3 regions of the Desulfitobacterium elongatum genome follow, and region 3 is predicted to be linked to each of the others. Evidence: riboswitches for the same ligand, from Rfam matches in the RefSeq annotation. Region 3 holds a riboswitch; each other region holds the start of a gene.

Region 1 (10,958 bases), 720 kb from region 3:
GAAAAGGGAAAATCTGCTTAGATCCAAATTAACTTGGTTTCAAACAATGTAAATCCTTCATAATGCTAATCATTATTTAAATATAACCTAGCTTGCCTCGTTGGGTTGCGTTTTATTTAAGTTGATTAGGTGTATAGTTTTCTTCCTTTAGAGGATAATAATTTTGTTTACTTTATCTTGTAAAGGAGGTTAAGCTCTTGTTTAAACACATCAAAGATATGGAATATACAGTTCATGTCGATCGACCCGACCCGAGGTTTGCGAATCTTTTATTAGAACAATTTGGGGGACCCCATGGGGAACTTAAAGCTGCGATGCAATACATGTCCCAAAGTTTGGGCTGTAATGATCCTAAAATCAGAGATTTGCTTCAAGATATTGCGGCTGAAGAAATGAGTCACTTGGAGATGGTAGGGGAATCGATTGCAATGCTTCTTGGTCCTACGGACAAGGTCCAAAAGGATTTTCCTGCAATACATATGGCACTTTTATCTGGGGGGCCACTCTTAACAAACTCGATGGGAATACCTTGGACAGGTGCCTATATTGAATCCACTGGAGATATCTATGCTGACCTATCTTCAAATTCCACTGCCGAGCTAAGAGCGAAATTAATTTATGAACGGCTACTTCAACAAACTGATGATGCTGGCGTCAAAGACATGGTTCGCTTCCTACTTAGCCGAGAAGAGTCTCATAATTTCTCCTTCATGCAAGCTATTAGTACCTTGGAAGGGACTGGCGTGAATAAGGACTTCCGTGATTCCGAATTCTCGAAGAAGTACATGAACCTTTCGACAGGTGCGGGGGACGCTCGGGGCCCATGGAATCAAGGGAATGGAATTCAATATGAAGAAAATCCAAATGAGAAATATGGTGGACCGGCAAAGTATGGAAAAGATCGTGGGCCTGACGGGAAGGGTGAAGTATCTCCAGGTTATAATGATCATACACGAAATAACCCACAGTATGCTCAGCCACAACCGCCAAAACAACCTCAAACAAGTCCTCAACCGTCGAAACCGCTGCATTAACACTAAAAATTGATTTTGCTGATGAGGATATAATCTTACAGAATTATGTTTCTCTCAGCCTTTGGGAGGGATAGTAATGGCTTGGCGTGAATCTAGGCTCATGCAGGTAATTTGGACAGTCCTTCGTGTCTATGTCGGATGGGAATGGTTTAGTCATGGTATTGATAAAGTTTTTGGAGCAAGTTCCGCTGCCTGGGTCGGCCCGAATGCGGGAACTGCTGTTACAGGGTTTTTAAAGGGTGCCTTAGCAAAAACCGGAGGTCAACATCCAGATGTGGCAGGGTGGTATGCGACTTTTATTCAGAATGTAGCCTTGCCTAATGCCACAGTTTTTGGATATGTTGTGGCTTGGGGGGAACTCCTTGTCGGTTTGGGGCTCATATTAGGATTTTTAACGACGATTGCTTTGCTCGCTGCGATCCTCATGAATATGAGTTATATGTTGGCAGGAACCCTTAGTGCAAATCCTGTCATGATCTTCTGGGAAGGCGTACTCCTGTGGGCTGGCGCAGCAGCTTATTTCTGGGGAGTAGATCGGATATTCTTGCCTCGTTGGAAGAAGTGGCGATTAGCTAAAGGCTAAAATTCATAAAACAAGGCTATCTCAGTTTCAGTTTGAATCTGGGATAGCCTTGTTTTCACCTAAGGACGAAACCCTGCCAAATAAGTGCGATTGTCTTTACGACAATCGTTGCAAGAAGCTACGCGTTCAAGGTTCTTATTAGTCACTCATAAGAGTTTCTTCGAAATAGATTTACCCTTCATTACGGTCCTACGGATTGAAATTTTAGAAGGAAGTAAGTGGTCATGCGTATGATCATGCATAGGAGTATGTCCATGAAGGTGGGAGTGCCCATGTGAATGCCCAGCGGTATGTTCATGAGAAGTGTTATTAGCATGCCCATGATCATGATCGGAGTTAGAGCTGTGTTCATGTGAAAGATCTAAGAGATGGGCAATAGTGTGATCTTTATCAGGAAGACTGTCATACCAACCATCGTTTGCATCAGGCTTAACATCCAAAACGTTAATATAGGGTTTGATATCTAAGAGCGGAGTCCCATTATAGACATCAATCCCAGAGATGAGAATTTCATTTCCTTCTATTCCTTTAAGCTCGACAATACTAAACCCAAGAGGATTCGGACGATGGGGAGAACGACTAGCGAAAACCCCAACTTCGATTTCGGGAGCCCAGGAGGGACGGACTTTCAGTTGAACCTCCGATTTTGCCTGATCCATGTAGTAAAGGACCGTAATGTAGCGGTACGTGAGGAGTTTTTCGAGGCCGTCGATGAATTCAGGCTGGAGCGTAATCCAAAATTCTCCTTGAGCATCTTTGATGGGCTGAGTAGGAATCGGAAGAGAAGGTAAATAGGGAGTATGAATTGTACCAATGGATTGAAATTCGATCTTCATTGCACACTCTACCTTTCTATCAATTAAAGACTCCTCGGGAAGGCTCTTTACTCAGGGAGTTGCTCCAGATTAATTCGGTGATTTAATAAAGTCATGTCTTTGATTATTGCCCGAATGAATTTTTGCTTTCCGAAGATATCAACAAGCTTTAGCCCTTCTTCATAGGGCTCTATAATATCCACAGATTCCATAAAGAGAACTTCCTCTTCTTCACCAGTTTTTAAATAAGCATTTGCTTCACACATTTCTAAAAACCTCCCTTTCAAATCAAAAAGGTCATGGAGACACCGTCAATACGGTAAGACCTCCATGGCCTTTAATAGAATCGTATGTTACTTAGAATTTTATTCTCCATCCATTGAAAATTTCCTTCCTGTTTATTAAAAGATAAAGAAAAAAAGAGGGGTGATCCAGCACTTCTTCTTCATTGAGGCACATGATATGATGTGGGAGAGAGTACCAAGGGTCACTTGGAGAACGGAGGGAATTTTAAATGAGTGAAAATGCATTATTCATGGGTTTAGAGCATATTGGAATTAAGACGATTGAAATGGAAAAAGCAATCACATTCTATACGGAAGTCCTTGGATTCGAATTCATCAAGCGAGTCAAGCCGGGTGAGGTGGAACTTGTTTTTCTCAAGTTAGGAGAGACTGTTATTGAACTTGTGGAAGTTAATGATGGGAAACAATTTAGCGATGGGGTAGTTAATCATATTGCTTTTCGAGTTCAGGACATTTTCAAGGCAGTAGAATGGCTAAAAGGTCATAATGTAGTGCTAATAAATGAAGAACCAAGATCTATGGGAGAGGGGAGATACAATTTCTTCTTCAGAGGTCCTTCCGAGGAAAAACTCGAGCTTTACCAAGAGTAATCAGCAGAAACGACATGTAAAGATGCTCCTAATGCCTATAATAGGGCAAAAGGGGCATCTTTTTTTGAATATCTTCTTGACTTCTGTTATTCTTAAGGCGGTGTTATAACAAGGTGGATAAGAAGTAAGGTGAGTAAAATATATGAAGGAAATGCGGAACTTCCTCTGGCAAAATGGGGAGAAACGTTATTATACATTAAATCAACATTTACGTGAGGTCTTTGGGGAAAAGGTGTTTAAGGTTTCACTCGATGCAGGGTTTACGTGCCCCAACCGTGATGGTGCCTTAGGCTGGGGCGGATGTGTCTATTGCAGCGCACGAGGTTCTGGAGATTTCGCGGGACAAGTTGAGAAATCGATTCATGAACAGTTCGTAGAAGTCAAGGAAGTCATGAGTCGTAAATGGCCTAATGCTAAGTATTTAGCTTATTTTCAAGCGTATACAAATACCTATGCTCCCATAGAACGCTTGCGAGAGGTTTACGAACAAGCACTTCAAGAAGAAGGGGTTGTCGGGATATCGATTGCAACCCGACCGGATTGCCTCCCCGAAGAAGTGCTCGACTATCTCGAAGAATTGAACCAAAGGACGTATTTATGGGTTGAATTAGGCTTACAAAGTATCCACGATCGGACTATGGAATGGGTAGGACGTGGACATGCGTATTCGGAATTCCTACAGGGTTTAGAGAAGTTACAGCAGAGAAAGATTCGCGTCTGCGCCCATATGATCTTTGGGTTACCAGGGGAGACCCTTGAAGATATGAAGGTTTCCGCTCAAGCTGTCGCAGAGTTACCCTTACAAGGCTTGAAGCTTCACTTACTGCATGTGTTGAGAGGAACCCCTCTGGCAAAAATATATGAACGCGAACCTTTTCCATTACTCTCACAAGAAGAATATGTTACACTCATTTCCGATATCCTGGAGATCTTACCACCCCAAATGATTATTCACCGCTTAACAGGGGATGCTCCAAGGAAAGACCTAATAGCTCCATTGTGGAGTCTGAAGAAATGGGAAGTACTTAACGCGATTGACAGAGAGCTTGAGCGAAGGGGTAGTTGGCAGGGAAAAAAGAAAACGACATACCGATACAGGAATCCAAGAGGACTAATGTAACGTTTGCCGCTATAGTAAAGAAGGAGGAGATACCATAATTTAGTTCGCTTTGTTCGGACGCATCGAGCTTAATCTCGTGTCGCATATTGGGCTAAGATTAGGATGCTTTTTTTGAGGTCCCAGGTCCTTTGGACTGAGGCTGGGAGCTAAATCGAGATACCGCTTTAAGTTGTTTTGATGAGTCTGAAGAATATATTCATATATGTTATTTTTTTGATCGGACTGCTTCATCATGCGGTCCCCTCCTTAACTCAGTGATTTGGATAGTGGACGATTTTTCCTTCCCACGTTCGCAGAATGGCCTCGTTTTCATTTAGAGAAACGAGATATTGGGGAAGGATTGGGGTTTTTCCTCCCCCTCCCGGTGCGTTGATAATGTAGGTAGGGATGGCTAAACCTGAAGTATATCCTCGAAGTTTCTCCATTATCTCTAGACCATCTTGGATTTTGGGTATAAAATGGCTTGTACCTTTGACATTCTTGGCGTGAAAAATATAATAGGGACGAACTCGAATTTTAAGTAATTCTTGATTTAAGCTTTTCATAATCTCGGGTTTGTTGTTAATTCCTTTAAGGAGAACTGCCTGATTACCGAGAATTACGCCAGCTTTAACCAACTTATCGGCAGCTTGCTTCGCCTCTTCAGTTACTTCTTTGGGATGGTTAAACTGGGTGTTGATATAGATGGGTGGGTATTTTTCTAGGATGCTACAAAGCTCACCGGTTATTCGCATGGGGAGTGTGACAGGGACCCTGGTCCCGATCCGTTTAATCTCGACATGTGGAATCTGATGAAGCTCCTTGAGGAGCCAATCAAGGGTTTGGTCACTTAAAAGAAGAGCATCTCCCCCCGTGATGAGGACATCACGTATCTCAGGGTTGCTACGTATATAGTCTAAAGCGGACTGCAAGCGAGAACGGGTCTCGTGGACATCGATCTCACCGATGTTTCTACGACGTTGACAATGCCGACAGTACATAGCACAGAGGTTTGTTACGTTTATTATCAATCGATCAGGGTAACGACGAGTAATGCATGGAGAGGGTGAAGTAAAGGCTTCTCCCATCGGGTCTTCTTCCCCTGAGAAATCTTTGAGCTCTAAGATAGAAGGTAGACTTTGAAGGCGTATGGGATCTTGGGGATCATCTTTATCGATAAGACTAAGATAATAAGGGGAAACAGCCCAACGATAGACTTTGCCTATGGCATGTATTTCATCTACTTGCTGAGGACTTAACGAAAGTAAGGTTTTCAATGTTCCAGCATCCTTGATGCGATGTTTCATCTGCCAACGCCAATCCAGCCAATTTTCGGGGGTCGCATCGAGTTGAGTTAAAATAAATTCACGGTTCCTTTGAGATTCCTCAGTAGTCGTTCTTCCGGTTGGAATACGCGCTTTGCATTTAAGATAGGGTAGCACCTTCTGTTTAAGTTCGAAAGCCCGCGCGAGAGAGGAATGTTTTGGGTCAGGGGATGAAAACACAATGGCCATGAATATACCTCCTCTACAGTGCTGAAATAAAAAGAGAACCGAAATCGGTTCCCTATAGAAATGCATGAATAACACAGAAGCCTAGCATTAGCGATGATTACTCTAGTGCTTCTGATGTGTTTCAATGCTTACGAGGTTAGCTGACGGATTCGAGCTGAAACATGCTCTACGCTGGTTAGCGATTCACCCCAGAAATGGTTCCCCCGTTTTCCTTTAGGAAATTCAGCCTTTATTAACTTGAATAACTAGCAACTTAATAGTATCATGAGAGTTGCCAGTAGTCAATGGGATTTTTGAGCCAAAAGTTGGAAATATTATAGAGAATGCTGGCGAGGAGTGGATATAATGGAACAGGCACGTTATCAAGAAATTGCTCTAGATATTGCTCATTCAATTGTGCTGGGAGAATATCGGGAAGGAGATAAAATTCACGGGCGCTCAACCCTAGCGGGACGTTATAATGTTTCTCCTGAGACGATTAGACGTTCTATCGCAATCCTCCAGAATGGGGGAGTCGTCATGGTAAGTCAAGGGATAGGGATTACTGTAATCTCCAAAAGCCAAGCCGAAAAATTCATGCGCGGCTTTGACCAAAAAGCAGAAATCCAGGTTTACCTCGATGATATGAAGCAGTTGATGGATAAAAGACGAGAAATCGATCTTCAGATCGATGCCCACCTTACGAAAATCGTGACCTATACGGATCGGCTGGCATCCCGCTGGATGGACGTCGGGGAAATTGAAGTAGGACAAAGCTCATCAGCTTTGGGTAAGACTTTAAGTGACTTAAGAATTAGAGAGCAAACGGGGCTGACGGTTGTCGCAGTGATTCGGAGTGGGAGCGAACATTTCTCGCCGGGTGCAGGATTTGTATTAATGGAAGGAGATATCCTTCTCGTTGTCGGCACTGACCAGGGGAAAGAAAAACTCGTAGAAATCCTTCACTAGAATACAGGAAGGGGATAACTCTCTGTCGAATAAAAGGGGATAACACTTAGCCTGTTGATAAATTTATGCGATATGAGGGATTAACTATGATCTGGCGTTTCTTAGTGATTCTAGGAACTGAATTAGTGCTTACTATGGTTACTAGCCAATTGACCCTGCTCATTCCCTTTTTGATTGGGAATACGTTATTCCTGCTTTATCAATTAAATGCACAGCGCCAACAGGCAGTTCGTCAGTCTTCTGAGCGTAACGCAGAACTTAGTTTCAAAATCGCTAACGAAACTCTTCCCTATCTACGGCGTGGGCTTAATGAGCAGAATGCAGAATCTATTGCGCAGATTATCCAAGAGATTGCACAGGTCGCTGCTGTCTCGATAACAGATTGTGAGAAGCAACTCGCCTATCTCGGGGTTGGATGTGATCAGCATCACCCGGGAGATCGAATTCTGACCCAAGCCACACGTGAAGTGATCCGTACAGGCACTTATAAGATTGTTCGCACGCAAAAAGAACTAAATTGTCCGCGCCAGGGTGTTTGCGATTGCCCGCTCGCGGCAGCGGTTATCGTGCCTTTGCTCTGTCAGGGAAAAGTGGTTGGGACAATGAAGCTCTATGAAACAAAAGATGGTCAGATTTCTCCGGATCTTATTCGTTTAGCAATCGGAATGGCGCAGCTGCTGGGGATTCAAATCGAGCTCGCAGAGCTGGATCATCAAGCAAAGCTTGCTGCCGAAGCACAGCTAGATGCACTTCAAGCACAGATTAATCCTCATTTCTTCTTTAATGTTTTAAATACGATCATTGCGACGAGCCGAACGAATCCCAATCGATCGAGACGTTTGCTCATCCATCTAGCGGAATTCTTCCGTAAGGCCCTTAAGTCAAAAGGAACACTTATTTGCATTAGTGAAGAAATGAAATTTGTAAATACTTATTTGATTCTTGAGAAAGCACGCTTTGGACGAAAACTTCAAGTTAAGGGAGAAATTCCAGAGAATCTTCTCAATGCTGTGATTCCGCGTTTAAGTATCCAACCCCTTGTTGAAAATGCTGTGAAGCATGGGATTACAGCGAAACTTGGGAATGGGATTGTATCTATCAAGGTCGAACATAGGGAGAAGGAACTTTATATCTATGTCCACGATGATGGGGTAGGAATACCGACTGAGCGACTTCAAGATGTTTTGAAGCCTGGGGTCGGGTCAGGTAATGGCGTTGGAATGGCGAATGTTCATGAACGGTTGATTGGCCTTTATGGAGAGGAATATGGACTAAGGATTCAAAGCGAGCTCGGTGTAGGGACGACGGTGACGATGCATTTGCCACTCACAATGATGGAAGATGAGCAGGAAATCCTCTAAGCACTCGGGTAAGTAGCTTCTCGCACATCCGTTCACTTCTTCGCAAAGAGTTACTTTATCAGGTCTTAATTAGTCTTCTTTAAAGGTTCTTCTGAGTATACTGAGATTAGTCTATGATGTGGAGGTCCTCCAGGCGATGATTCCGGGAATCGATATAATCGAAATAGGACGGTTTAGTAAGGCTTGTGAGCGCACACCTAAGATCAGGGAGCGTCTTTTTACAAGCCGTGAAATTAAGGGCTTAGAACAAAAGAGCATAGCAAGCTGGGCAGCTCGCTTTGCTGGAAAAGAAGCAGTGCTGAAAGCTCTAGGAACGGGACTGAGTGGGTTATCATGGCATGACATTGAGATTCTCAGTGAAGAGACAGGGGAACCTATCGTATACCTTTCTGAAAAGGCTCAAGTTTACGTCATAGCGAGAGGCGGTACTCAAGTTCGACTCAGTCTGTCTCACGAAAGAGAGTACGCAGTAGGAATGGCAATTCTCTCTTAGTACGATGAGTACGAGGTAAGTTTTCTTATTACACGAATAAAAGGGGTGGGGCAAGGTGCGGGTGGTTAACGCGAAGCAAATGCGTGAGATAGAAGAACGAGCCATCCGGGAATTCGGCATTCCAAGCCTGCTATTGATGGAGAATGCGGCACTTGCTGTCGTACAGGAGGTTCGTCAGATTTTAACGGTCCGAAATGCCGAATTGACAGGACGTAAGGTTACTGTTTTTGTAGGAAAAGGAAACAATGGAGGAGATGGGTTAGCGGTAGCTCGTCATCTTGAGATTTTGGGAGTGGATGTAACGGTCTTCGCCTTTGCTAAAGTGGAAGAGTTCAAGGGAGATGCCGCTCTAAACTATCGACTCTATCAGAATACCGGTGGGAAATTGTTTACAATCGAGGGAGAAAAGCAGCGGCGGCTAGCACGACTTTCTCTTTCACGGGCTGAAGTGATCATCGATGCAATCTATGGTACCGGTTTTCGCGGAGCCTTACCTAGTCTGGTCGAGGAGTATGTGGAAGAAATCAATCGAGCACAGGCCACGGTTGTTTCTGTAGATATTCCGAGTGGGGTAGAAGCAGATACTGGGAAAGTCTATTCGATTGCAGTCTGCGCACAGTCAACCGTCACCTTTGGACTTCCAAAGCTTGGGCACTTCCTGGGGAGAGGACCGGAGTTCTCAGGTCGAGTGACTGTTGATCCTATTTCTATTCCCGAGCGATTTTTAGTTCATGAGGAGCTTGCGAACTTCGTTCTAACGGATGAAGTTCTTCGAGGGATTCTTCCGGCGCGAAGTTTCCAGGGGCATAAGGGAACGCATGGGCGAGGAGTTTTAGTTGCAGGTTCGAAGGGGATGACTGGAGCGGCCATTTTGGCAGGTAAAGCAGCCCTCCGTTCGGGGATTGGTTTGCTCCAGATGATTACTCCAAAAGGACTTTCTGAAGGGCTCGATCTTGCCTTAACTGAAGCGACAGTATGGTCTGCGGAGGGGGAGGAGTGCCTGGATGGGAAGGCTTGGCCAGTCATCTTTGAGCGGGCGGAAAAGGCTCAAGCTCTTGCTATGGGACCAGGGTTAGGGCAAAACCCTGAGTTGCTTCTAGTAATTGAAGAGGTCCTACGGAATCTCCCTCTTCCCGTTGTATTAGATGCCGATGCACTGAACATCTTAGCAAGCGAACCGGGGTTACTGGGATGGCGGCAGGGTAGAGGAGCATTAATCCTAACTCCCCATCCTGGAGAGATGGCACGGCTATGTAGCTGTTCGACGGAAGAAGTACAGGAAAATCGACTCGAGTTGGCGGTTACAAAAGCTGTGGAATGGGGAGCTATTATCGTACTTAAGGGAGCGATTACCGTAATTGCTACGCCAGATGGGCGGGCCTTCCTCAATCCTACTGGGAATCCGGGTTTAGGGACTGGGGGGACAGGCGACGTTCTCACTGGGAGTATCTTAGCCTGGTTGGCCCAAGGAGTTGATCCGGGTTCAGCAGCCTGTCTCGGAGTGTACTTACATGGGAAAGCAGCCGACGAACTGGCCAAGGAATTTGGATGTTCAGGCTTTACAGCATCTGAAGTAGCAGATTACTTGCCCAAAGCACGAAGAGCTTTGGAAATTAATCGATAAGGAGGGCACTATGGCGAATAGACGGCCGGTATGGGCAGAAATAGATTTACAGGCTCTTAAAAGGAATTATGACCGGATAAAGACATATACACAAAGTGAGATTATGCCGATTGTTAAGGCGGATGCTTATGGGCATGGAGCTTTAGAAATCGTCCGAGCACTCTACGATTTGGGAGCTCGGCGCTTTGGTGTCGCAGTATTGGATGAGGCCTTAGAGATCAGGAAGGCTTTTCCAAGCGCATCGGTTATGCTCATTGGTACACTGCCGATTGAAGATGCTTCAACCCTCGTGAAAGAAGATATTACGTGTGGAGTCTATCAACTAGATCATGCTGTGGCCTTATCTAAAGAGGGAGAACATCAAGGGAAGACAGCTAAGATTCATCTTAAAGTGGATACGGGGATGGGACGAATCGGGTTTAGAGAGGATGAATTCGAACAGATATTAACCTGTGCACAGTTGCCTTATTTATATATCGAAGGAATTTATACTCATTTTGCTACTTCAGATCATTCCGATCTTACCTTTGCAAAAGAACAACTGAAAAAGTTTGAAGAGATCGTTGGGAAACTCAAAGCTCAGGGGATCAAT
Region 2 (10,958 bases), 330 kb from region 3:
CTCGGAAGCATCCATTATGATACGGGAGCCTATGCCGCACTGGGTCCAGCCGTCCTCGGTTTAGGGATAGAACATGCAACAGGACCTTATGTGATTAATAATGTATCGCTTGAAGGGTATCTCTGTTATACCAATAAACCTCCTGCGAGTGCGATGCGTGGATTTGGAGCCCCCCAAACCGCTTTTGCCATGGAAACCCTCCTGAATAGGGCGGCTAAAATCCTCAAGATCGATCCGGTTCAGCTGAGATACCAAAACGCTTTGTATAAAGGAGCGGAAGGGAGTCTCGGTCATACCATGGAGCATACCGTCGGACTTAAAGAAGCTTTAACGTTATTGGAGAAGTCTTCACTTTGGCAAGAAAAAGTGCATAACACTGATTCTGCGATTGGCTACGGAATGGCCGCTGGATATTTAAGCTGTGGAATGGGCAAAGGAATTCCGGATCAAGCCAAAGTAGAAATTCAAAGTTCAGCCGATGGTACGTATGAGGTAAAGATTGGTACCGTTGAGATTGGTCAAGGAAGTAACACTCTATTTGTCCAGTTAGCTGCCGAGGCCCTTCAGGTTAATCCGGATCATATAAAAATAATTATGGGAGATACGGCCCTGACCTATGAATGTGGTTCAACTGCTGCCTCTCGAACTTCTTATATCTGTGGAAATGCGCTTCTCGACGCAGTTGAGGATTTGAAAAAACAAAGACAACCAGGTGTCCTTCATCCTAAAGGCATCGGGGAAGCTGTTTTTCCAGAAGTCAAAAAATCGAACCTAGGGGTCGGCTTACCTCATAGCATGTATACATTTATTGCTCAGGCCGCTAAGGTTCGGGTATTAAAAACCGGTGAAATAGAACTTCTCGATGTATTTGCAGTGACTGAGGCAGGAAGAGTGATTAACCCCGTTGCCTTAGAAGGACAAATCCAGGGTGGAATCGTTATGGGAGTCGGCTACGCCTTAACAGAGAATCTGGAATTTAACCATGGTATTCCGCAAAATACAAGTCTATCAACCTATTTAATTCCAACAAGTTTAGATTCCCCAGCGATTACCGCTGTTAGTGTAACAGAGTATGAGGAGTCAGGTCCCATGGGATTAAAAGGAGCTGCTGAAGTTGGGACTGTTGTTATTTCCCCAGCGATTGCCGCTGCGGTGAGTGAAGTTGTTCACAGTCCGGTTTCTAAGCTCCCCATCTCTCGCGAGAAGATTGTGGACTACTTTATTAAAACAGTAAAAGGAAGTGATAGAGAAAATAAAATGTGATTAAGCTCATAGAGCAAACCTCAAGATAAAAATAAAAACAAAGTGGAGGAAAGATCAAATGAAAAGGAAATTGAGTCTATTATGTATCGTCATGTTAGTGGTCAGTATTCTCGTTACAGGGTGCGGGAACTCATCTACTCCTGCTTCGAACTCAACGAAGGCCTCAGCAGATTCAGGGGTTAAGCCTTTAAAGGTTGCGTTAATTCTCCCAGGCAAAGTAGATGACGTTTCCTGGAATCAAGCCATGTATGAGGGTATGAAGGCTTTAGAAAAAGACTATGCCGGAAAAATCAAAGTTACATACTCAGAGAACGTCTATGAAGTCGCCAATATTGAACCCGCTTTACGTGATTTTGCGACTCAAGGATTTGATCTCATTATCGGCCATGGTTTTCAATTCCAAGAACCTATCATTAAGCTCGCTGCGGAATTTCCCAATACGAAATTTGCCTTAGGAACTGGCTTTAAAACAGCTGCAAATACCTGCATCTACGATATTCAGTTAGAGGACGGGGGTTACCTTATGGGAACGCTAGCTGGACTCATGACGAAGACCAATAAGATCGGGGTCGTGGGTGGAGCTGACGTTGTAGAAATCTATCGTGGCCATGAAGCGTTCAAATATGCAGCCAAAAAAGTAAACCCTGACATTAAGATCCAAGAACTTTACACGGGGGACTGGCGTGATGCAGCTAAGGCTAAAGAAGGTGCAATGTCCATGTACGATGCGGGTGCTGATGTAATCTGGCATTCTGGGGATGGAATTGGACTCGGGGTAGTCGATGCTGCGAAAGAAAAGAAGCAGTTCGCCTTAGGAAATGTAGCCGATCAGAATGTGTTAGTTCCTGACTATGTCTTATCTGGAATTGTCTACAACTGGACGCCGGTTATCAAGCAAATGGTTGATGATATTCTAAATAACAACTTTACGAACAGAAATGATAAAAAATACATGTTAACGGTTGCCAATGGCGGAGTCACCGTTGCACCTTTCCATGGTCTAGATAGCAAAGTTCCAGCGGATGTCAAAGCAAAACTTGAGGCAGTTAAGAAGGATTTCGTCGATAATAAAATTCAAATGCCCAAATTCGAAAAGTAGTTCTCATGCGGGGCCTGAGATCCAGGTCCCGCTCGACTACGTTAGGGGGTTAGAAGCTGTTGAATTTAGCTGTTGAGATGCAAGAGATTACGAAGGTCTTTAAAAAGGTAGCCGCTAATGATAAAGTTAATTTTCAATTAAAAAAAGGTTCAATCCATGGACTGCTTGGAGAAAACGGCGCAGGAAAAACCACCCTGATGAATTGTCTCTATGGCCTTTACCAACCGGAGAGCGGCAAGATTTTTGTTAATGGGACAGAAGTTAAGATTGATAGTCCTCAAAAAGCGATGAGCCTAGGGGTTGGAATGGTCCATCAACACTTTATGCTTGTACGCCCCATGACTGTTGTGGAAAACATCATGCTGGGTCTCGCCTCCAAACGGGGACCGCTACTTGATACTGATCGAGTGGAGCAAGAATTACTTGCTCTTTCTAAACGATTCAATTTAAATGTGGATCCGAAGGCTAAAATTTGGCAGCTTTCAGTCGGCGAACAACAAAGGGTTGAGATCCTCTCAGCACTTTACCGTGGGGCAGAAATACTGATTCTCGATGAGCCTACAGCAGTATTAACCCCAAATGAAGCTCAGGAGCTATTTGAAATATTGAGAATGATGCGGAAGGACGGAAAATCCGTTATTCTGATTAGCCATAAATTAGAAGAAATCTTGGTTATCGTCGATGAGGTTACCGTCTTACGCGATGGCCGCTTCGTTAGTCAAGCGAAGGTTACAGCCGAAACTACGAAGCGCGATCTTACGAATATGATGGTTGGTCGCGATGTGCTTTTTAACTTTAAACATCAGGAATCCATAACTGGGGAAACCAAGCTGATCGTAAAAAATTTGCGAGTACAAGATGATAAAGGGCTTCTTGCTCTCAATGAGGTTAGCTTTTCCATAAAGGCAGGGGAAGTTTTGGGCATTGCAGGAGTGGATGGGAATGGACAAAAGGAACTTTGTGAAGTCTTAACGGGATTAAGGCCGACTGCCTCAGGAGAAATCCTTTTAAACGGCAAAGAACTGAGCGGGTCGAACCCCAAAACCTTCATTAATGAAGGAATCTCGCATATTCCCGAAGATCGCCAGAAGACAGGCTTAGCCATGAATATGAACATCGCCAGAAACTTAATCCTCAAAGAATTCAATCGAGCGCGTTTTTCTCGTCGAGGTCTACTCAATTTCAAGGCGATTAAGGAAAATGCCGAACGACTCATGGAGGAGTATGGAATCAAAGCGAAGGACCTCAATACAAAAGTGAAGGATCTTTCAGGCGGGAATCAACAAAAAGTTATCCTGGCCCGAGAATTAAGTTCCAAACCGGAGATCATTATTGCCAATCAACCGACTCGAGGCTTAGACATTGGGGCAACGGAATATGTTAGACAAAAGCTCCTTGAGGAAACAGCCAAGGGAACAGGGGTGTTATTGATTTCTGCAGACCTAGAGGAAATTTTGCAATTATCGGATCGGATTGCCGTGATGTATGACGGACAGATTATGGGGATCCTCGGCAGAAACGCCAGTGTGGATGAGATCGGTCTACTGATGGCTGGGGTAAGGACAGAAGGGGTGGAAGCATGCTAAAAGGAAGCGGCATACTGAAGGGGTTTTGCAACAATATCCTGCCAGCGATTGTCACGATCGCCCTCGCATTCGGGGTCAGTGCCCTGTTACTCCTTGCTTCGGGTCATAATCCGGCTGAGGCTTTCTTAACCTTGATCATCAGTGCCTTTGGATCACCGAGTCGCCTTGCTGAAGTACTCGTCAAGGCAGCCCCTCTGATGGTTATGGCCTTAGGGATCTCAATCGCGTTTAAAAGTCAGATCTGGAATATTGGGGGAGATGGACAATTTACATTAGGCGCTGTGTTTGCAGCCTTTGTCGCTTTGAACCTGAATTTACCAGCGAGTATCGTATTGCCAGTTTCTTTATTAGCTGCCTTTCTCGGAGGGGCGCTCTGGGGTGGATTAGCCGGATATCTACGGGCGAAATTTAACGCGAATGAAGTCATCACGACCCTGATGCTGAACTACATCGCGACCTATCTTTTAAGTTGGCTGATTCGGTATCCCATGATTGATCCGAAAGGACAAGGTTTTCCGCAAACTCCCTTAATCGACAAGCTGTCTCGTTTACCGATTATTCTCAGCGGAACACGGCTCCATGTGGGAATCATTATCTCCTTAATCATCATTGTGTTAGGCTATTTCTTCTGGCGATCTACCTTAGGCCTCCGGATCGAGTTAGTGGGAGAAAGCGAAGATGTTGCCAAATACAGTGGGATTAACGTATCCAAAACAATCATTCTGACCATGGTCATCTCTGCTGGACTCGCGGGAGTTGCTGGCTGGGGAGAAGTCGTGGGAGTTCAATATCGACTTTTAGATAATATCTCTTCAGGATATGGAAATCTAGCCATCGTCATCGCCTTACTTGGGAATTTAAACCCTTTTGGAATTGCAATCTCCTCGTTTTTCTTCGCCGCCTTAATGGTGGGGGGGAACACCATGCAACTCATGGAGGGAATTCCCTTCTCTTTGATTACGGTGATTCAGGGTTTGATCATTGTCTTCGTAATAAGCCGGGTGGTTTACGCCCAATGGAGGGATAAAGTTGCAAACAGACATTTTAACCGTAGGGTTTTTAGTCAGTCTACTCGCGGGTGCAATTAGAATGAGTATTCCCATCCTCTTACCTGCCTTAGGGGAAATTTTTACGCAGCGTTCTGGGATTCTTAATCTTGGTCTCGAAGGAATTATGTTAATGGGTGCTCTTGCCGGCTTTGCAGGAACCTTTTTTACCCAGAACTTGTGGTTCGGACTTATCGCTGCGGTAATCGCTGGGATAGCGTTTTCTCTTATAATGGGCTTTTTAAGTATTACGGTGAAAGCCAACCAAGTCATTGCAGGGACGGCGATTACGATATTAGGTACTGGATTATCCGCTTTCTTTTATCGAGCGATGTTTGGGATCCAAAAGCTTCCTCCCCAGATTGAAGCCTTTAAACCCCTTGAGATTCCATTCCTCTCAGATATCCCGATCCTTGGGCCTATTCTTTTTAATCACAATATCATGGTCTATCTAACCTTTTTATTAGTCGTCTTCACAGCTTTCATTCTGGAGAAAACTACGTTCGGCCTTAAGGTTCGCGCGGTTGGGGAAAATCCCAGAGCCGCAGATTCGAAAGGTATTAATGTCTCTTTCGTTCGGTACCTTTGTGTGGCGATCGGTGGTGCTTATGCAGGATTGGGAGGAGCCTTTCTCTCGATTGGGTTTATGAATACTTTCCTGGATGGGATGGCCGCTGGCAGAGGGTTTATTGCTGTTGCGGTGGTCATTTTTGCACGTTGGAATCCGTATAGAGCTTTAGGAGCGGCGCTCTTATTTGGGGGAGCCAATGCCCTACAAATGAGGCTTCAGGCGATTGGCGTTCCGATACCTCATCAGTTCCTCCTTGCCTTACCCTACGTCTTAACCATACTTGTCTTATTGAGTGTATCCAAGAAAGCGGAATTTCCATCAGCCTATACTTTACCTTACTCACGATCTGAACGCTAAATAAATGAGGTTAATGAAATGAGGAGCTTAAAGGTTGGACTTCGAATCGGCGGGGTCGTTATGATATGTATGCTACTTCTGCTCAGCACAGTGAGCTGGGGCTCTCCGGGGCAAGTACAAGCAGAAGAGCAAGCTAATGGGTTCGCCCGAGCCATTAACGAGAATAATCCGACGGATCTATATTCCTATCTTCTGCCTGAAATTCAAGGAATGTTAAGTCGAGATGCGTTTGTCAAAAACTTTGCCCATGAAAGATCCTATCCTTATCTCACCCCACTTTATATTTACTTAGATGAAGTAAAGTTAGATGAAGGGAAGCGGTCGGGAGAAGCAATCTTTACCGTCGCAGCTCGTTTGCCCGGAGAGAAGATGAGGGTTAGACTGTATTACCTTGATCAACAGTATTATTTCGATGCCTTTCGAGAGATCGCCGATGGGAGCTATATCGAGAAGTTCAAGAAGCTTAAGAAATAAGTATTAATGTTTTATTATAGGGGAATGCAAAATGAGTTTTAGAACATTTTCACCTCAGACCCCGGCCCAAGCACTAGCGTTATTAAGCTTACCCGAGGATTATCTGCCGATTGCTGGGGGAACGAATGTCCTGGTAGACCTGCATAAAGGAAAGATTACTCCGAGTGGTTTCGTAGATTTGTCGAGGATTGAAGAATGGAAGACGATTGAACTTAAGGATCAAGTATTGGAAATTGGCTCTCTGGTTACTCATGCTGATCTTGAAGCTAACCCTATTGTTAAAAAGTATTTCCCAGCCTTGAGTATGGGTGCTTGCGCAGTAGGAAGCCCGCAAATACGGAACAGGGGGACATTGGGGGGGAATTTGCAAAGTGCCTCACCTGCTGCTGATTGTGCTCCTCCGCTGTTAGCTTATGATGCAATCCTGACCCTCGTTAGCGCCAATGATTCAGGCCAGTTGAAAGAAAGGCAATTAAGTTTAACGGACTTTTTCCTCGGAGTGGGTAAAACCGCCCTTCGACACAAGGAACTGATTCATAAGGTTAGTATTAATATCAATCCGAAGGATCGATCGATCTTTTTGAAGTCAGGTCTTCGCAAAGCTTTAGCGATTTCACTCGTGAATCTAGCCGTTAGTTTAGAACTTGATGAAAATAACTCCTGTTCAAAAGTTCGTGTGGCCTTAGGATCGATCGCCCCTACCCCTATTCGCATAAGAAAAGTCGAAGATTTTCTAATGGGTCAGAAGCTTACTGAGGATGTGATCGAAGATGCGAGTCAGATCGTACAAAAAGAGATTTCTCCCATATCAGATCTCCGGGCTTCTGCGGAATACAGAAGTTATCTAGCGAACGTCTTACTTCAAGAAGCGTTACGAACACTTACGAGTTCCAAGGAGGGTAGGCAATGGCCGAGAAAACGATAGAATTAACAGTAAACGGCAGCTCGATGGCCATTCAGATTGAAGAACACCGGACACTGCTTTACCTCATTCGGGAAGTCCTGGGACTCACGGGAACGAAGGAAGGATGTGGGGAAGGAGATTGCGGCGCATGTAGTGTGCTTCTCGATGGAGAACTTGTTAACTCCTGCTTAGTCTTAGCCATTCAGGCAGACGGAAAAGAAATGCTGACGATCGAAGGGGTAGGGACCGAGGATAATCTCCATCCGATTCAACAAGCCTTTATCGATGTTGGAGCCATCCAGTGTGGTTATTGTACCCCCGGCATGGTCTTAGCGACTAAAGCCCTTCTCGATAAAGTACCGAATCCTTGTGAGGAAGAAATTCGCCGTGGACTGTCCGGTAATTTGTGCCGTTGTACTGGCTATCAAAAGATTGTTGATGCTGTTAAAAAGGCGGCTAGCGCATAATTAACAACTCCAGCAGGTGAGGAAAGTTCAGCTGGTGGAGTTGTTTCCTTAGACGGGCAGTAGTGACTGTAGTTTATCTTAATAGAAAAAAATTAAAGCCGCTCGTGGAGCGACTTTTTTCAATTATAGCATTTCGTTGACACCAGGGTGATTCGGTTCGGGAGAACATCCTGTTCTTTCCCAAAGAAAAAGAGCAACCACATCTGCGGTTGCTCTTGAAAAAGCTGTTCTGTTCTCTCTAATACCTGCGTGCTCCGAGGTAACGAGAGGAGTAAAAGCTATCACTAAGGCTGGAAGTTTTCACACCACTACTGGGATTTGCGGCATGAACAAAACGTCCTCCCCCGATATAAATGCCTACATGAGAGGCACCCTTAGCATAAGTAGTAAAAAATACTAAATCTCCTGCTTGAAGATTATCTTTGCTGATGGCAGAGCCCGAAGCGAACTGATCAAAGGAGGTGCGAGGAAGGGATATCCCTGAACCCGAGTAGATGTATTTGGTAAAGCCTGAACAATCAAAGCCGCTTTTAGATGATCCGCCAAAAACATAGCTTGTCCCAACTAAACTGAGGGCGCGATCGACAAGGGATGAAGAACTGCTACTTCCACGCGAGGGAACATAAGCAACAGTAACAGGCCGACTATTGGGGCCCTTTGCTACTTCTTGATTGACAGGAGCTTGTGTGATTTTTTCCTCTAATACTTTTTTATTAACGTCTATACCATTCTTTTGTACATAAGAGTAGGTGACTAACTTTGTGCCATTACTCCCTTGTTTGGTGACTTTGGTTTGGCCAGGTCCTAAACTGCTGTCCGTTTTTGTTACGACATCGTAGGGTATTGTTTCAGAACCTGAATAGGTTCCTTCGCTTACGACAGTAAGATAGGGTGTTGAAGCAACAAGCTTGATAATTTGTCCCGGCTTTATTTTCGTGTCTTTAGTTGTTCCTGGGTTACCGGCTAATACTTCATCGGTCAACATATCATTTTTGCGGGCAATAAGCCACCAAGAATCATTGGCTTGGACAGTATAATCCTTGGTCGTTATTTTACCGTCAATGAGCATTTTAAAAGCTTGATCGCTTTGTGTCATTTGATCGGGTTGGATTTCTACCGCTTTGACATTCAACTTTTCGGCAAAACTAACGGAAGTTACCTTGTTCTCTTCACTGGATTTAACATAATAGTCTTCATAGTCTTTAAGTACTTTATCAGCATCTTCTTTGCTGGGTAAAAATACGATGGGAGAACCGTCTGCCTCTACCTTATAACCCTCAAGATAATAACTTAATTTATCTGCCAACTTCTCTTCGTCTAGTTTAGATTCAAGATAGACTGTTGGATTAACTCGGACAGCTTCATAGGCAATTTGGTCATGGGTTTTGGCAACTTGACCAAAGGGCTGACCCTGTTGTTCAAGAATCGTTTCAACGAGGTTTTTACCGATATCAACGTTACGGACTAAACCAATCTGTTGACCGTTAAGGATTACGGTAGCAGCAGAAGTAGTTGTCGTAAAATAATAGGTGAGCCCTCCAGCTAGGATAATGGTGATCGATAAACAACCGAGAACGCGAGGTGATTTCCAATTAAAACGTTTGATTTGAGTATGTACCACAACTTTTAATCGAGACAGGATTGGAGAGAAATGCATACTTTTACACCTTTCTTAGCTTACGAGGTTAGTTGACGGATTCGGGCGTAAAGTGTAAGCCCTACGCGTATGGCACGCGATTCACCCCATAAAAAAGTCCCCCGCTTTAGGAAAAACCTAAACTCAGCTTTCGTTTCTGTATCCTTTAATCATTCGACAAAATATGTTATGTTCCTTCTAAATTTATGCATGAAATATGTGGTAATTTGGGTGAGTACTAAAAGAGCGTTGTCTAAAGCTTAGCTTATTTCCGTTTAGATTTTCTGGTTTGCTTGCATTCATTTAATCTTATAAAAGCTTACTATTGTATAATACAAAAGCCCAGTTCCAGGCAAAATCGATTACCTCATCATTCTTGGAGCAGGTCTCAATGGGGATCAGTATAAATGTAATTAATTAAATTGACTACTAGTTTAACAAACTATATGCTAAAAAGTAAACATATGGTAAAATTATATAACATAGTATTATTTATCACATTATTGATCAGATATTATCTTTTATCCCTAAAAAGCCTAAATACGACGTCCATCTCTTATTATCAAGTCTTTCCTAGGATTTTGTTCCTAACACTTACGATTTAAACCTTACTTCACTCTTCTTGTGGTTATTTTAACATACTAATATTTTAAAAGAGGCGTAAGTTTTCTTTATTTTTTATATTAGTTATTAGTTCTAATGGTTTATTTTATGAGGAGGGGTTTAATTGCATGAAGTGAAAGACGTGAAAGATGATTTGGATGCCTTGAGTGAAAAAGAAAATAAAGACCGAGCGCATATCGTTTTATCGAAAGCAAGTTGGCAAGAGATAACGGAATGTAAAAATTTTTTTTTTCAAAATAGAGATGAAGACCTCAAGAGATACACTTGTTTAAAGACTGAGGTAGCTGATTCTTGGTTGAGATCGCGTGATTTTGGAGTGAGTCCCTACAAGGGGGGAATAAACGGTCATTTAAATTCTCACGATATTTCTAAAATCATAGATGAGAATAAACAGCTTATAGAAATTACTGAGTGTATTTTTGAAGACCTTAAAATTAAGGACATGATGACGTCAAGCTATGCTCTATATCTATTTGATAAGAATGGCGTTTTATTAGCTCATGAAGGTGAAATGCTACAGCTAATTTCCAAAAATAGCAAAGAAGTTTCGATGATAGGACAAATATGGACAGAAGAAACCGTTGGTACCTGCGCTCATACTTTAAGTATGCATCTTAAGCGACCAGTATATATTGTAGGTCCAGAACATTATTGTACAGTCTTTCAAAACTCTTGTACTGCGGCAGCGCCTGTAATCAATGAAGGCGGTGAAATTACTTGTTATTTAGTTTTAAGTCATCATATAAAATTTCCGCTGTCGAACGATTCTTATTATTTGAGTACGTATCCTCTTGGTCTCATAACAGCTATGGCTGTAGCAGTAGAAAATAAACTACGCCTTACAAAAAGTTATGAATTACTTAAAGCTGCTCACCATATGCAGGAAGTAACCTTATCTGTTATTGAGGAAGGAATAATTGTTCTGGCTAGT
Region 3 (10,958 bases):
GTTCCCGTTAATAACTCTGGTCTTTCTATTCGATTACGGTCAAATTGAAAGTAACCGCTATTAAATTTAATAAGCCCTCCGCCCTTGTCCTGCCAAGCTCCCGTTAATCCAGGGAGGCAGGCAATCGCCCAGGTCGACATTCCTCCATTATCATGATGCTGAAGTCCGTTCCCGATACGAATCAGGCTTGGTCGTGTTGCTGCATAGTCATAGGCTAGCTTTTCGATATCTGCAGGATTTAATCCTGTAATTTGGGCTACTCGTTCTGGCGAATAATTGAGAACGGATTCCTTGAACGCTTCAAATCCATGTATGTTTTCTTTCACCCAATTAGAGTCTTCAAGACCGTCTCTCAAAATGACATGTGCTAATCCTAAGGCAAGAGCACCATCCGAACCGGGTAAGATTTGATAAAATTCGTCTGCCCATTGAGCTGTCTTATTACGATGGACATCAATGACAACGATTTTTGCTCCCTCTTTCCGTGCCTGAGCAGCAAATAAGGCTTGATGAAGGTTTGTCTCAAGGGCATTAATTCCCCAAAAGATGATGAGTTGTGCTTCTTCGGTTTGAAGAGGGTTAACTCCTTTAGCTTCCCCATACGCGAGCTGGTAGCCTAAGCTGCCGGCGGCTGAACAGATCGTTCTTTCTAACTGACTAGTCCCTAATCGGTTAAAGAAACGTCGATCCATGCTTGCTTTGTTGATCATTCCCTCAGTCCCAGCGTAGGAGTAGGGAAGGATACACTCTGGACCATGGTCTGCGATCAGGGATTTCCATCGGCTCGTTATTTCTTCAAAGGCTTCTTCCCAGCTTATCCGTCGAAATTCTCCACTGCCCTTTGGGCCTGAGCGTTTCATTGGATAGAGTACACGATCCTTTCCATATACACGTTCCGGATAGTACCTAGCCTTCTCACAAATTACCCCTTGGGTTATTGGATGCTCTGAATCTCCCGCAATGCGAAGGATTTTCCCTTCCTCTAGCTCTACGCGCCATGCACATGTATCAGGGCAATCATGTGGGCACACTGAATATTTGACGTCCATTGTCTTTGTCCTCCCCCCAAAAAATTATAGGAAAACGCACCACCTATTTGCGATGCGCTCAAGATACTTAAGGCTTATACGTCTTTAACACATTATAATATGTATCACGCTCCACTGCAGTTAGCCCTAATTCATTAATCAGCCGAATAAGTTCCTGCTCGGTTTGCATCTGAGGAGTCGATGCTCCTGCCGTATGATATATTTTTTCTTCCCGAACCACCCCATCAAGATCATTGGCTCCAAAGGTTAAGGCCATTTGAGCAACTTGAGGGCTTGAGGCAATCCAATAGGCTTTAATATAGTTGAAGTTATCAAGAATAAGTCTGGACACAGCAATAATCTTAAGTATACGTACTGCACTCGCCGGAACTATATTTTCGAATTTCGTATTTTTAGGATGAAAAGCAGTGGGTATCAAGGCATAAAACCCACCTGTTTCATCTTGTAACTCCCTTAAAGCTAGAAGATGATCGATAATCTCTTCATCTGTTTCAATGATTCCAAAGAGCATATTGGCATTTGAGGGAATCCCCAGTTGATGAGCCTTACGATGGATTTCAAGCCACCGTTCTCCACTCAGCTTTCCTGGACAGATAATTTCTCGAACACGAGGGCTGAAATTCTCAGCTCCTCCACCGGGAATAAAGCTCACACCTGCTTCTTTCATACGGGTTAAAATTTCTTCGACCGGTACTCCTTCAAGCTCGGCATAATAATCATATTCCGCTGCTGTAAATGCTTTCAAACTCACATGGGGAACCCTTTCCTTAATCTTACGGATTGCATCAATATAATAAGAAAAAGGTAGCTCTGGATGAATTCCACCCACGATATGAATTTCAGTTGCCCCGAGTGAAGCAAAATGTTCTGCTCGACCCACGACATCCTCTACATCCATTGTATAGGATCCTTTCTCCTCGGGATCCTTTCCAAAAGCACAAAAACCACATTTTACCTTACAGACATTGGAGTAATTTATATGGGCATTGTTATTAAAATAAACGAAATCGCCGTTTTTCTTTCTTCGCGCCTCATGGGCAAGATAACCCAGGCCAAGCATATTGGTCGTTTGGAGAAGCTTTAGACCCTCTTCACGATTTAGCCGGATACCCTGGTCTAACATTTCCTGAATAGGCTCAAGCCCACTTACAATCGTCATATTTAAACCCTTCTTCCCTTGAAGTAAAAACATTGAAGATAAAGGAACCTACTTCTGGTGTGGTAAGCCGCGGCCGTCTCCTCAATAAAAGCCCTTTTGAAATTATAACATAATTTAGGGTATAGAAGAAAAGAATAAAGAATGAAAAGGGAAAAGGCGTTGCCTTTTTGCCCCGCCTCAAAAGAGAGTGTGCCTCAGTGAAAGTGATGATTGAGAACTGCCCGTTGCTGTTTGATTGCTTTTCTCACCTCGTTAGCTACCCTCCACGTTTCCTGATATTGTGGAGTAACTAAGCTGAGTTTTCCAGAATTTTTGTCAATGAGAATGTCCACACCTGGCTTTCTTCCCTCTACTTTCTCTCCTGGGTGAAGAATATCAATGCCGATTTTATTCTCATCGTACTCAGGAGGAACTAAGTAATTTAACACCTCTTCTGTAGCGTCAATCAATTCGTCAACCTGATCATTAGGATACCCTTCGCGTAGTAGAATATCTCGGACTTGTGTGAGTGGGTGATCAAGAGTAAGTAGCATCTGGGCCCGCTGCACTAGATTGTAGTCGATTTCCACGACGCCACCTCTTTTCTCTTTTTTTATATCTTTACATCATCATTTTCCCCTTCTGATGAAAATCGAATACGAACTACTTCTTGACGAACTTGGAGAACTTGTCCATTTCAATCAAAATTTATATAGGAGGTTTACATGAGCAAATTTTTATCAATGCCTTCTTTAATTGCTGCCATATCGGGAATTACGATGGCCGTTCAGGGAACGCTCAATTCCGGGCTTTATCAAAAAACCTCGTTGTTGGCAGCTACCTTAGTAGTTCATCTTATCGGCACGGTGGTCGCCTTGTTGGCTGTAGTCGTTGCACGAGTCCCTGTGTTTAACGTTCACTGGCTCACCATTCCGTGGTATCTCTATCTAGGTGGAATTCTCAGTGTAGTCATCGTTGGTCTGGTCGCCTTGAGTATTCCAAAGATCGGTGTGTGCAATGCCACTACAGCCATTATCATTGGCCAAGTAGGTGCCGCACTGATCATTGATCATCTCGGCTTATTCGGAGCAGAAAAGCTTTCCTGGAATCCATGGCAGATTCTTGGTCTGCTTCTTTTTGCCGCTGGAGCTAAACTATTATTTGACTAATCAACTTGTCTTTGACCTTGTATCAATACTTGCCATACTGGTAATAATGGTATAGATCTCTTCTGTAACGACATACTTTCGAATTTGACCGTTCGACACTAGAATTACAGAATTTTTTGCTTCCCCACTTTTATCCTTCTCGATGAGGCGTAAAAGAAAAGTGTAGGATTCACTCGTTACTGAGAGTTGCTTGAATGCTCCATCCGCTACAAAAATCACCCAGTATCCTGTGGATACCTCATTTCCCAAATTATACAGTGATGAAGTCGTTGAATTCGAATTAGAATATCCGGAGGGGAATAGGATTCCAGACGAGTTTCCGGTATCATACGTTCCCGTGTTATACGTGTTATAGGTACTCTGGTTTAGATTAGGATCATAGGAGCCTGACGTTGAATCGACCATCTGAGCGGTGGGGTCTGTCAATCGCGTATAGACATCACTAAAGAAATTCGGAAATAGGATAAAGCCAGCAACCCCAATGATAAGTACCCAAAAAGCTAACGCCTGGAAATCTTGCCATATATCGTTCCGTGGAGGCCGCCCCCATGAATTCGGCATAATTAACCCTCCTTTAAGATCAATGTCTTAGATTAATATACGAGTCAATAAGGCCTGATATGTTATAAAGTAAACTTACTTCAGTGGGAGTTTTGAAACTCCAATCATCAAGCGACTTGCATCTAAGCTTCACAGCAACTAGAATAATACCGAGGTGTGCATTAATGGAGATACTTCGGCAAAAATTAAGCCTATTACCTGAGAAACCGGGAGTCTATCTCATGAAAGATGCTTCCGGACGGATTATCTATGTCGGGAAAGCAAAGATTCTTAAGAACCGAGTTCGGTCCTATTTTACAGGTTCTCATGATGGTAAAACCCAAGTGATGATTAGTCAGATCTGCGACTTCGAAACGATTCTTACAGACTCCGAGGTCGAAGCTTTAGTCCTAGAGTGTAATTTAATCAAAAAATACGATCCAAAATATAATATCTTGCTTCGCGATGATAAATCCTATCCTTATATTACAATCACGGAAGAATCCCATCCTCGAATACTCGTTACCCGTCAAGTGAAAAAAGGCTCAGGAAAGTTTTTTGGTCCTTACCCTAATGCGACAGCGGCTAAAGAAACAGCTCGACTACTCAATCGATTATTTCCTTTCCGAAAATGCCGACAAATTCCTTCCAAGCCCTGTCTTTATTATCATCTTCACCAGTGCTTAGGCCCTTGTATCGAGGATGTCCCAACACATTCCTATGAACAAATTCGCAAAGAGGTTACATCCTTCCTCAAGGGTGATCAAGGGAGCATTCTAAAACAACTCGAAAAAAAGATGCAGCAAGCGGCTGAGGGTTTGGAATTTGAGCGGGCTAAAGAATATCGGGATTTAATCGAAGATCTCAAAAAAGTCGGAGAAAAACAAAATATTACCCTCAATGACTTTGTGGATCGAGATGTTGTCGGATATTCCACGACCCGAGATCAAATCTGCATTCAGATTTTCTATCTTCGCCAAGGGAAACTGCTCTCACGTGATAACTTCATTTTTCCCTATTATGAAGAACCCGAAGAAGCCTTCATCTCCTTCCTGGCCCAATTCTATACTGAGAAAAACACCCTCCCGCAGGAAATCCTTCTTCCTCCCATCGATATTACAGTACTCGCCAAATTATTCCCGATGATCATTCCGCAAAAGGGACAAAAAAGGGATCTGGTAGAGATGGCGATGGGAAATGCCCAAACGACCTTGCATGAACAAATCACTATTGAAGCGCGGGAACTTGAGGAGAGTTCAAAGGCCCTCAACGCATTGGGAGAAAGCCTAAAGATTTCTTTTCCAAGAATCATCGAATCCTTTGATATTTCAAATATTGCAGGCACTCATATCGTAGCGGGTATGATCCAATTTCTTGATGGAAAACCCAACCGGAGTAATTATCGTAAATTCAAAGTTCAACCTATGCCTAATATGGACGATACCGCTTCGATGCATCAAGTCATTGAGCGGCGCTATAGTCGCCTCCTCCGTGAAGAATTGCCACTACCTGACCTCATCTTGGTCGATGGCGGCAAAGGGCAGATCAATGCAGCTAAAGCGGCCTTACGAACCTTAAACCTCACTCTGCCTGTCGCTGGAATGGTCAAGAATGATAGACACCAAACTTCAGGGCTCCTTAACGAGGAGGGAAAAACCCTATTTTTCGAACGAAGTTCTCCGAGCTTTCGTTTACTGGAGCGGATACAAAATGAAGTCCACCGTTTTGCGATTACCTTCCATCGTCAACAACGTTCCAAAGATATGACGCTTTCTGAATTGGATGGAATACCTGGTGTGGGTCCCAAGAGACGCCAACAGCTTTTACGCCATTTCAAAGCGACTGAGACCATCTGCAAGGCGAGTTTGGAAGAACTTCAGAGTGCAGGACTCCCTATCCATATCGCAGAAGCCGTTTATCAGCACTTTCGAAATAAATAAATTCTCTCGTGTTTATCCCCTTCGATAGATAACAATATTAAGGAGCAGAATCACCATGATTCTAAATTACCGTGTAGAGCTTTGCCGGGAATGCTATCACAAGAGAACACGGCACTGCCAAAAGACAGATTTATATATCCACAATATGACAACGGCTGAACCTGGAGGAGAATGTTCGAACTATAGACCCGTTCCTTGGTTCCCTTGCTAGATATCGCTAAGCAGCACCAATATGAATGATTGGGGTCGTGTAGCTTTCGGGTCTCTATTCGTCTTCTAAATAGCTTTAAGTAAATGCCCCATACTAAAAAAAGGGAGTAGCGTAAACGCTACTCCTTCTTTTCCAATGTCCGGTCAAACACTTCAATTACTGAACTCTTCTTGCTCCTACATAACGAGCCGAATAATAACTATCCGATAAGCTCGTTGTCCTTACTCCACTATTAGAAGCATGGACGAAACTTCCACCGCCGATATAAATTCCGACATGAGAAGCTCCTTTGGCATACGTCGAAAAAAATACTAAGTCTCCTTGTTGAAGCTGGTCCTTCTTTACTGCAGTTCCTGCATCAAACTGAGAGTATGAATCCCGTGGCAAATTAATTCCTGATCCTTTGAATACATACTGTGTAAACCCAGAGCAATCAAACCCATTACGAGACGTTCCCCCAAAAACGTAAGGAATACCCTGTAAACTCTGAGCATTTTTTACGATTCCCGAGGAATCTCCACCACGCGAGACCTGAGAGGTTGTAGAGATGCTAGCTACCTGAGCAGGCGCTTGTGAAGATTTCGCAGTCTCTGTAGGTTTAACAACGGCCTTTGTTTCAGTTATTGCCTGAGACTTCACTTCAGTAGTCTTCACCTCTGCAGTCACTTCTGTCTCTGCTAATGCTGCAACAACTTGTGTCGATGGGCTGGACTTTTCTTGTATTACTGGAACTACACTTGCTGAAGTAATCAGCTTATTGCGTACCGTTAGTGCTGTAAACCCGGACGAGTCTTTAAGGAGTACTGACTCCAAGTCAGTAGGGTGCTCAGCAGCACTCACAGGCATATGTACACCTGGAAGACTACTCAGTAGTAATACGCCTGACAGCGCTACACTACCCATCCACACCCTCCTTGAGGATGAAACCATGAAATTTCCACCTTTCACTGCTTACGAGGTTAGTTGACGGATTCGGGCAAGAAGGTGTTAAGCCCTACACATAAATGTGATTCACCCCAATAAAGGATCCCCCGCTCTAAGCAAAGAAGCTAAGCTTAGATTCAGCATTTCTCACTTACTTAAATACTATTCGCTAAAGATCTATAATTTCCTTTTTCAAATATTGGAATTTAAATTATTTTCAAAATAGGTCCTTAAAATAAATAAACACCTCTCAATTGAGAGGTGTAATATCCTTTAAGCCTTAGGATACCAACGAATAAATATTGCGGCTTAGGTCAAGTAGGTTTTCCCACTGGGTTCCTTCGGTTTCCCGGTAATAGGCGGTTTCCCTTTTCTCCCAGCCTGAGCTGTCACCAGTTCTCAACACTTGATCACCACTGAGACCGCACTTTAATCCTCGTTGGTTTTCGCTCTAGAAGTTTTCCTTAACGCTCCACGATAGTCTAGCCTCTTTTGCAGAAAAGAATTTCAGGCAAACTTGAAGTGCATCGGCCAACACACTCTAGTCCCTTTAGCCCTCCCAAATTCCCCACCTCAAGGCAGGCTACACTGCACTAAGTTCCTTCCTAATGCAGGTTCATCCCCCAAGCCGTAGCTCTATAAAAAAGCCACGCACTTGGGCCTCCACGGACAAGGGTATCGCCCGCATGCCATTGCGGATCCCCCTAATCCTTAACTCCCAGCAGCAACCCTCGACTGGGCGTCGAAAGCCACCACCAGGAACTTCATCGGTATGCCCTCGGCGGATTCTTAGGCCCGCCTTCGACTATCATTTCATGCACTAGAATAACGCTCCGTAGCTCAAAGGAAGAATAAACTATATATAGTGTACACTGATTCATGTTTTTTGCAAAATGCTCTCTGAGTATTCATATACTCGCATTGATTTGATAAAGAACGCATTAAGGAAAGAAGTGAATACCTTTTCACCCCAATGCTATAAAACGCTGGATTTAATCCAATTGAATTAAATCCAAATTTTTTTCATAAAAACATAAAAAAGAGAACCCTAAAAGCTCTCTTTTTACAATCAGAAGATTAGGATCCACATCCACCGGATCCACAACTTGAACCACAATCACTTGCATTCGCCGTCTTAATCTCAAATCCGCCACCATAAGTAGATTCTACATAATCAACGACTGCGCCTTCTAAGTATTGAGAAATTTTCTTTTCGCTTACAATCGTAATACCGAATCCTTCATCTACGATGTCTTCTTCATTCTTAGACTCATCCAGAGTCATGCCGAAATTCGGCCCACCTCAGCCAAAGCCGGCTACATAAAGGCGCAGAAAAGAATTTTCTTTATTCTGACCTACCATAACCTCTTTAACTTTCTGGGCAGCGGTTTCTGTAATTTCTACCATAATCGCCACTCCTTTTTATCAGCCATGAAGGCCCGTTTTCATACACTTAGATAATAGCATCGTCATCTAACCAGTGTCAAACAAGCAAATATTTATCAATTTCATAATTAATGAGTTATGAGAAGGAATGGTTTTCAATATGTAGTGCTCAGACTGATTTTGCTTCAATATGTGGCTTCACATCACGAAACAATCGGCGAATGACGACTTCAATGCTAGCCGGTAAATCTTGGGCAGCTCTCTGGATTTGGTTTGCTTGCCACTCTATCCGCTGTGCCCAAGACCTTGTTTCAGGTAAAGCGATATAAGCTTGAGGTTCTGATATCAGGACCCCTTTGAGCAAATAGACTAAAATAAGAACGACAAGAATTCGCCATAAAAAACGCAATGGATATACCATCCTTTCAGAACAAGATATATCCATAGTCTAACCTTCTTATTATATTTTAAGCCTTGCTCTCTCTAATTCAGACCAAAAGTCCTCAGAAAATCTGAAAAGGGGTTCAAAAAAATCACGTGCAGTCTGGGTATATAAGTATTCATGATAATGGCACACTCGCTCATGGTAGAATTCTTCGGCGGAGTGAGGACCAAAAAAAGCCTTTCCTTCTTTGCCTGCCCATGCAAAGAGTCGTGCCATCCCCATGGGTCCGACGAAATCAAGCTTATCGGCATCATATAAAATTCTAGCTTCAAGAGTCCCTGGCTCATATCCCTCACGAGAATGGGAAAGTATAGCCTCTTTCACCCGTTCGATGACTGAATTAGAATAACCACCCTTTTGCAAGATTCCACTTGCAAGTGCGGAGCTACTTTCAGCATGCGTCCTAGCCACCGTTCCCGATCGACCAATATCGTGAAGAATAGCTGCTAGTTCAACAATCAAAGAATCTGCCCCTTCTTTTGCAGAGATTTGTTTACCCCATTCTCTCACTCGAAGTGCATGCCCTAAATCATGGGCAGGATCTTTACGGGCATATATTCCTTGCACGGCCTGTATTACTGTTCCTAACGGATCCTGATTAATCTCAATCACTAATTTCACCCCCGGCTTGAGTCCGGCTTAGTATATAAAATGCTTTCAAATTGAAGGATTGAACTCTTAGGGAGATTCTTTCCATACCTTGCCATGAGCATGTTCGCTGGATGTGCAAGAATCTCCTCCTCATCGGTATCCTTTACTACCATTCCCACAGGAGACATTATGCGACGCATTAGCTCTCGGTATTCCCACACACGGAGTCCTGTCTTTTCCAAATCCCAATGCCAGTAGTACTCAGTAGCTATCACTAAGTAGTTCTCCATGATCGGATCAGAAAAGGCAACCTCCAGAAGTCGTCGGCCCACACCGTACTGTCTAACTCGCGGGGACACTTCGATAGCACCTAATTCTAAGACTTCTCGTGGGCCTCTTGACCATCTCTCAAAGGAGTCAGGAGGATGAAAGGTTACATAGCCCATTATCCGCGATGCAACATGAGCGAGAATAACTCGACCGTCCGGTAGCTTACAAATCTCTTCTAAGGCTTCCTTCTGCCTTTTAGGGGGGCGAAATGTACGCAATCCATCATCCATAGCAAGCTGAGCGACTACTTCTGCCTTCACAGGCCCTACTATGGTCAATTCTCCATCTGATGTGGAAATGAACTGACTTTTCACGGCCTGATCCCTATCGACCTGCTCCACGATGAGTCCCCCTAACGGAAAACCTTAAAGATTATTCATTAAGATTATAACGTTTGACTTTATTGTAGAGTGTAGCTAAAGAAATATTCAACGCCCTAGCCGCTCTTTTCTTCCCTTCAAGGGAAAAACCATAACGCTCCAAAGCACCTCGCAGGAGTATTTCTTCCATGCGTTCGAGAGGCATTACTCCGTGAGTGAATGCTCCCTCCGTATCAGATGAAATGAGATTTTCCGCGAGATGACGTTGTGTAATATGCGATTCATTCGATACTATTATAGCACGAGTAATAACCTGTTCCAATTCTTCCACGTTGCCCGGCCAACGATAGGACAGAAGAATCTGTTCAGCCTGAGGCGTTAGACCTTGAACGGACTTCCTTAACTTTAAATTCAAAACGTGTATATAGTGTTTTACTAAGGGCAGAATATCTTCTTTTCTTTGACGCAAAGGAGGAATGGCGATTTCCCACTGACTTGCATAGCGATACAACCCCTTATCAAACGCTTTATCCACCATTAACAGATGGACATTGAGCGATGAACTGAGAAAGATACGAATGTTTTTAGATTCTAACGCTTGGATAATATCAAAAAGCTGTGCCTGCTCGTCGAGACTTAGACTTGTGACCTCACGAAAGTATATGCACCCCCCAGTCAGAGTATTAAATGAGTCTAGATCAAAGTTTGGGCTAATCATCTTGTGGATCATTCCATTCCCCTCGGCGCAATCCACAATGAAGAAGGGTTTGGCTGAGCGCTGGCTTTCAAGATGGAGATAGCATGCCAATAAAAGCTTACCCGTGCTGGTTTCCCCTTGAAACATTACGGGGTCACTTTCTCTTGCAGCTTTCTTACACCCCTCTAAAGCTTGGCGTATTCCCTTACTTTCCCCGA

The links. Region 3 has a riboswitch for cyclic di-AMP ahead of ACZ42W_RS14455 (C40 family peptidase). Riboswitches for the same ligand answer to the same signal wherever they lie in the genome.
Region 1: linked by a shared signal. The riboswitch ahead of eam (glutamate 2,3-aminomutase) and the one ahead of ACZ42W_RS14455 (C40 family peptidase) in region 3 are both predicted to bind cyclic di-AMP.
Region 2: linked by a shared signal. The riboswitch ahead of ACZ42W_RS12835 (C40 family peptidase) and the one ahead of ACZ42W_RS14455 (C40 family peptidase) in region 3 are both predicted to bind cyclic di-AMP.

Annotation. Positions count from the first base shown of each region.
Region 1 is NZ_AP038772.1:3,803,075-3,814,032, reverse strand. It holds gene ACZ42W_RS18105 (manganese catalase family protein) at 198-1,034, shown strand; gene ACZ42W_RS18100 (DoxX family membrane protein) at 1,111-1,617, shown strand; gene tsaA (tRNA (N6-threonylcarbamoyladenosine(37)-N6)-methyltransferase TrmO) at 1,764-2,453, opposite strand; gene ACZ42W_RS18090 (CooT family nickel-binding protein) at 2,501-2,698, opposite strand; gene ACZ42W_RS18085 (VOC family protein) at 2,947-3,327, shown strand; gene mnmL (tRNA modification radical SAM protein MnmL/YtqA) at 3,470-4,447, shown strand; gene eam (glutamate 2,3-aminomutase) at 4,699-5,940, opposite strand; cyclic di-AMP (ydaO/yuaA leader) riboswitch at 6,051-6,178, opposite strand; gene ACZ42W_RS18070 (GntR family transcriptional regulator) at 6,286-6,888, shown strand; gene ACZ42W_RS18065 (histidine kinase) at 6,975-8,249, shown strand; gene ACZ42W_RS18060 (holo-ACP synthase) at 8,386-8,742, shown strand; gene ACZ42W_RS18055 (NAD(P)H-hydrate dehydratase) at 8,798-10,366, shown strand; gene alr (alanine racemase) at 10,377-10,958, shown strand, end outside.
Region 2 is NZ_AP038772.1:2,753,787-2,764,744, reverse strand. It holds gene ACZ42W_RS12875 (xanthine dehydrogenase family protein molybdopterin-binding subunit) at 1-1,263, shown strand, start outside; gene ACZ42W_RS12870 (BMP family protein) at 1,322-2,362, shown strand; gene ACZ42W_RS12865 (ABC transporter ATP-binding protein) at 2,422-3,948, shown strand; gene ACZ42W_RS12860 (ABC transporter permease) at 3,942-5,036, shown strand; gene ACZ42W_RS12855 (ABC transporter permease) at 4,978-5,922, shown strand; gene ACZ42W_RS12850 (hypothetical protein) at 5,941-6,396, shown strand; gene ACZ42W_RS12845 (FAD binding domain-containing protein) at 6,428-7,321, shown strand; gene ACZ42W_RS12840 ((2Fe-2S)-binding protein) at 7,303-7,767, shown strand; gene ACZ42W_RS12835 (C40 family peptidase) at 8,006-9,424, opposite strand; cyclic di-AMP (ydaO/yuaA leader) riboswitch at 9,427-9,563, opposite strand; gene ACZ42W_RS12830 (sigma-54 interaction domain-containing protein) at 10,140-10,958, shown strand, end outside.
Region 3 is NZ_AP038772.1:3,086,534-3,097,491, forward strand. It holds gene ACZ42W_RS14425 (molybdopterin-containing oxidoreductase family protein) at 1-1,049, opposite strand, end outside; gene mqnE (aminofutalosine synthase MqnE) at 1,117-2,208, opposite strand; gene ACZ42W_RS14435 (hypothetical protein) at 2,403-2,777, opposite strand; gene ACZ42W_RS14440 (DMT family transporter) at 2,913-3,356, shown strand; gene ACZ42W_RS14445 (hypothetical protein) at 3,357-3,917, opposite strand; gene uvrC (excinuclease ABC subunit UvrC) at 4,082-5,836, shown strand; gene ACZ42W_RS14455 (C40 family peptidase) at 6,204-6,977, opposite strand; cyclic di-AMP (ydaO/yuaA leader) riboswitch at 6,981-7,124, opposite strand; gene ACZ42W_RS14460 (HesB/IscA family protein) at 8,049-8,378, opposite strand; gene ACZ42W_RS14465 (hypothetical protein) at 8,527-8,802, opposite strand; gene ACZ42W_RS14470 (HD domain-containing protein) at 8,818-9,414, opposite strand; gene ACZ42W_RS14475 (GNAT family N-acetyltransferase) at 9,420-10,064, opposite strand; gene ACZ42W_RS14480 (AAA-type ATPase lid domain-containing protein) at 10,096-10,958, opposite strand, start outside.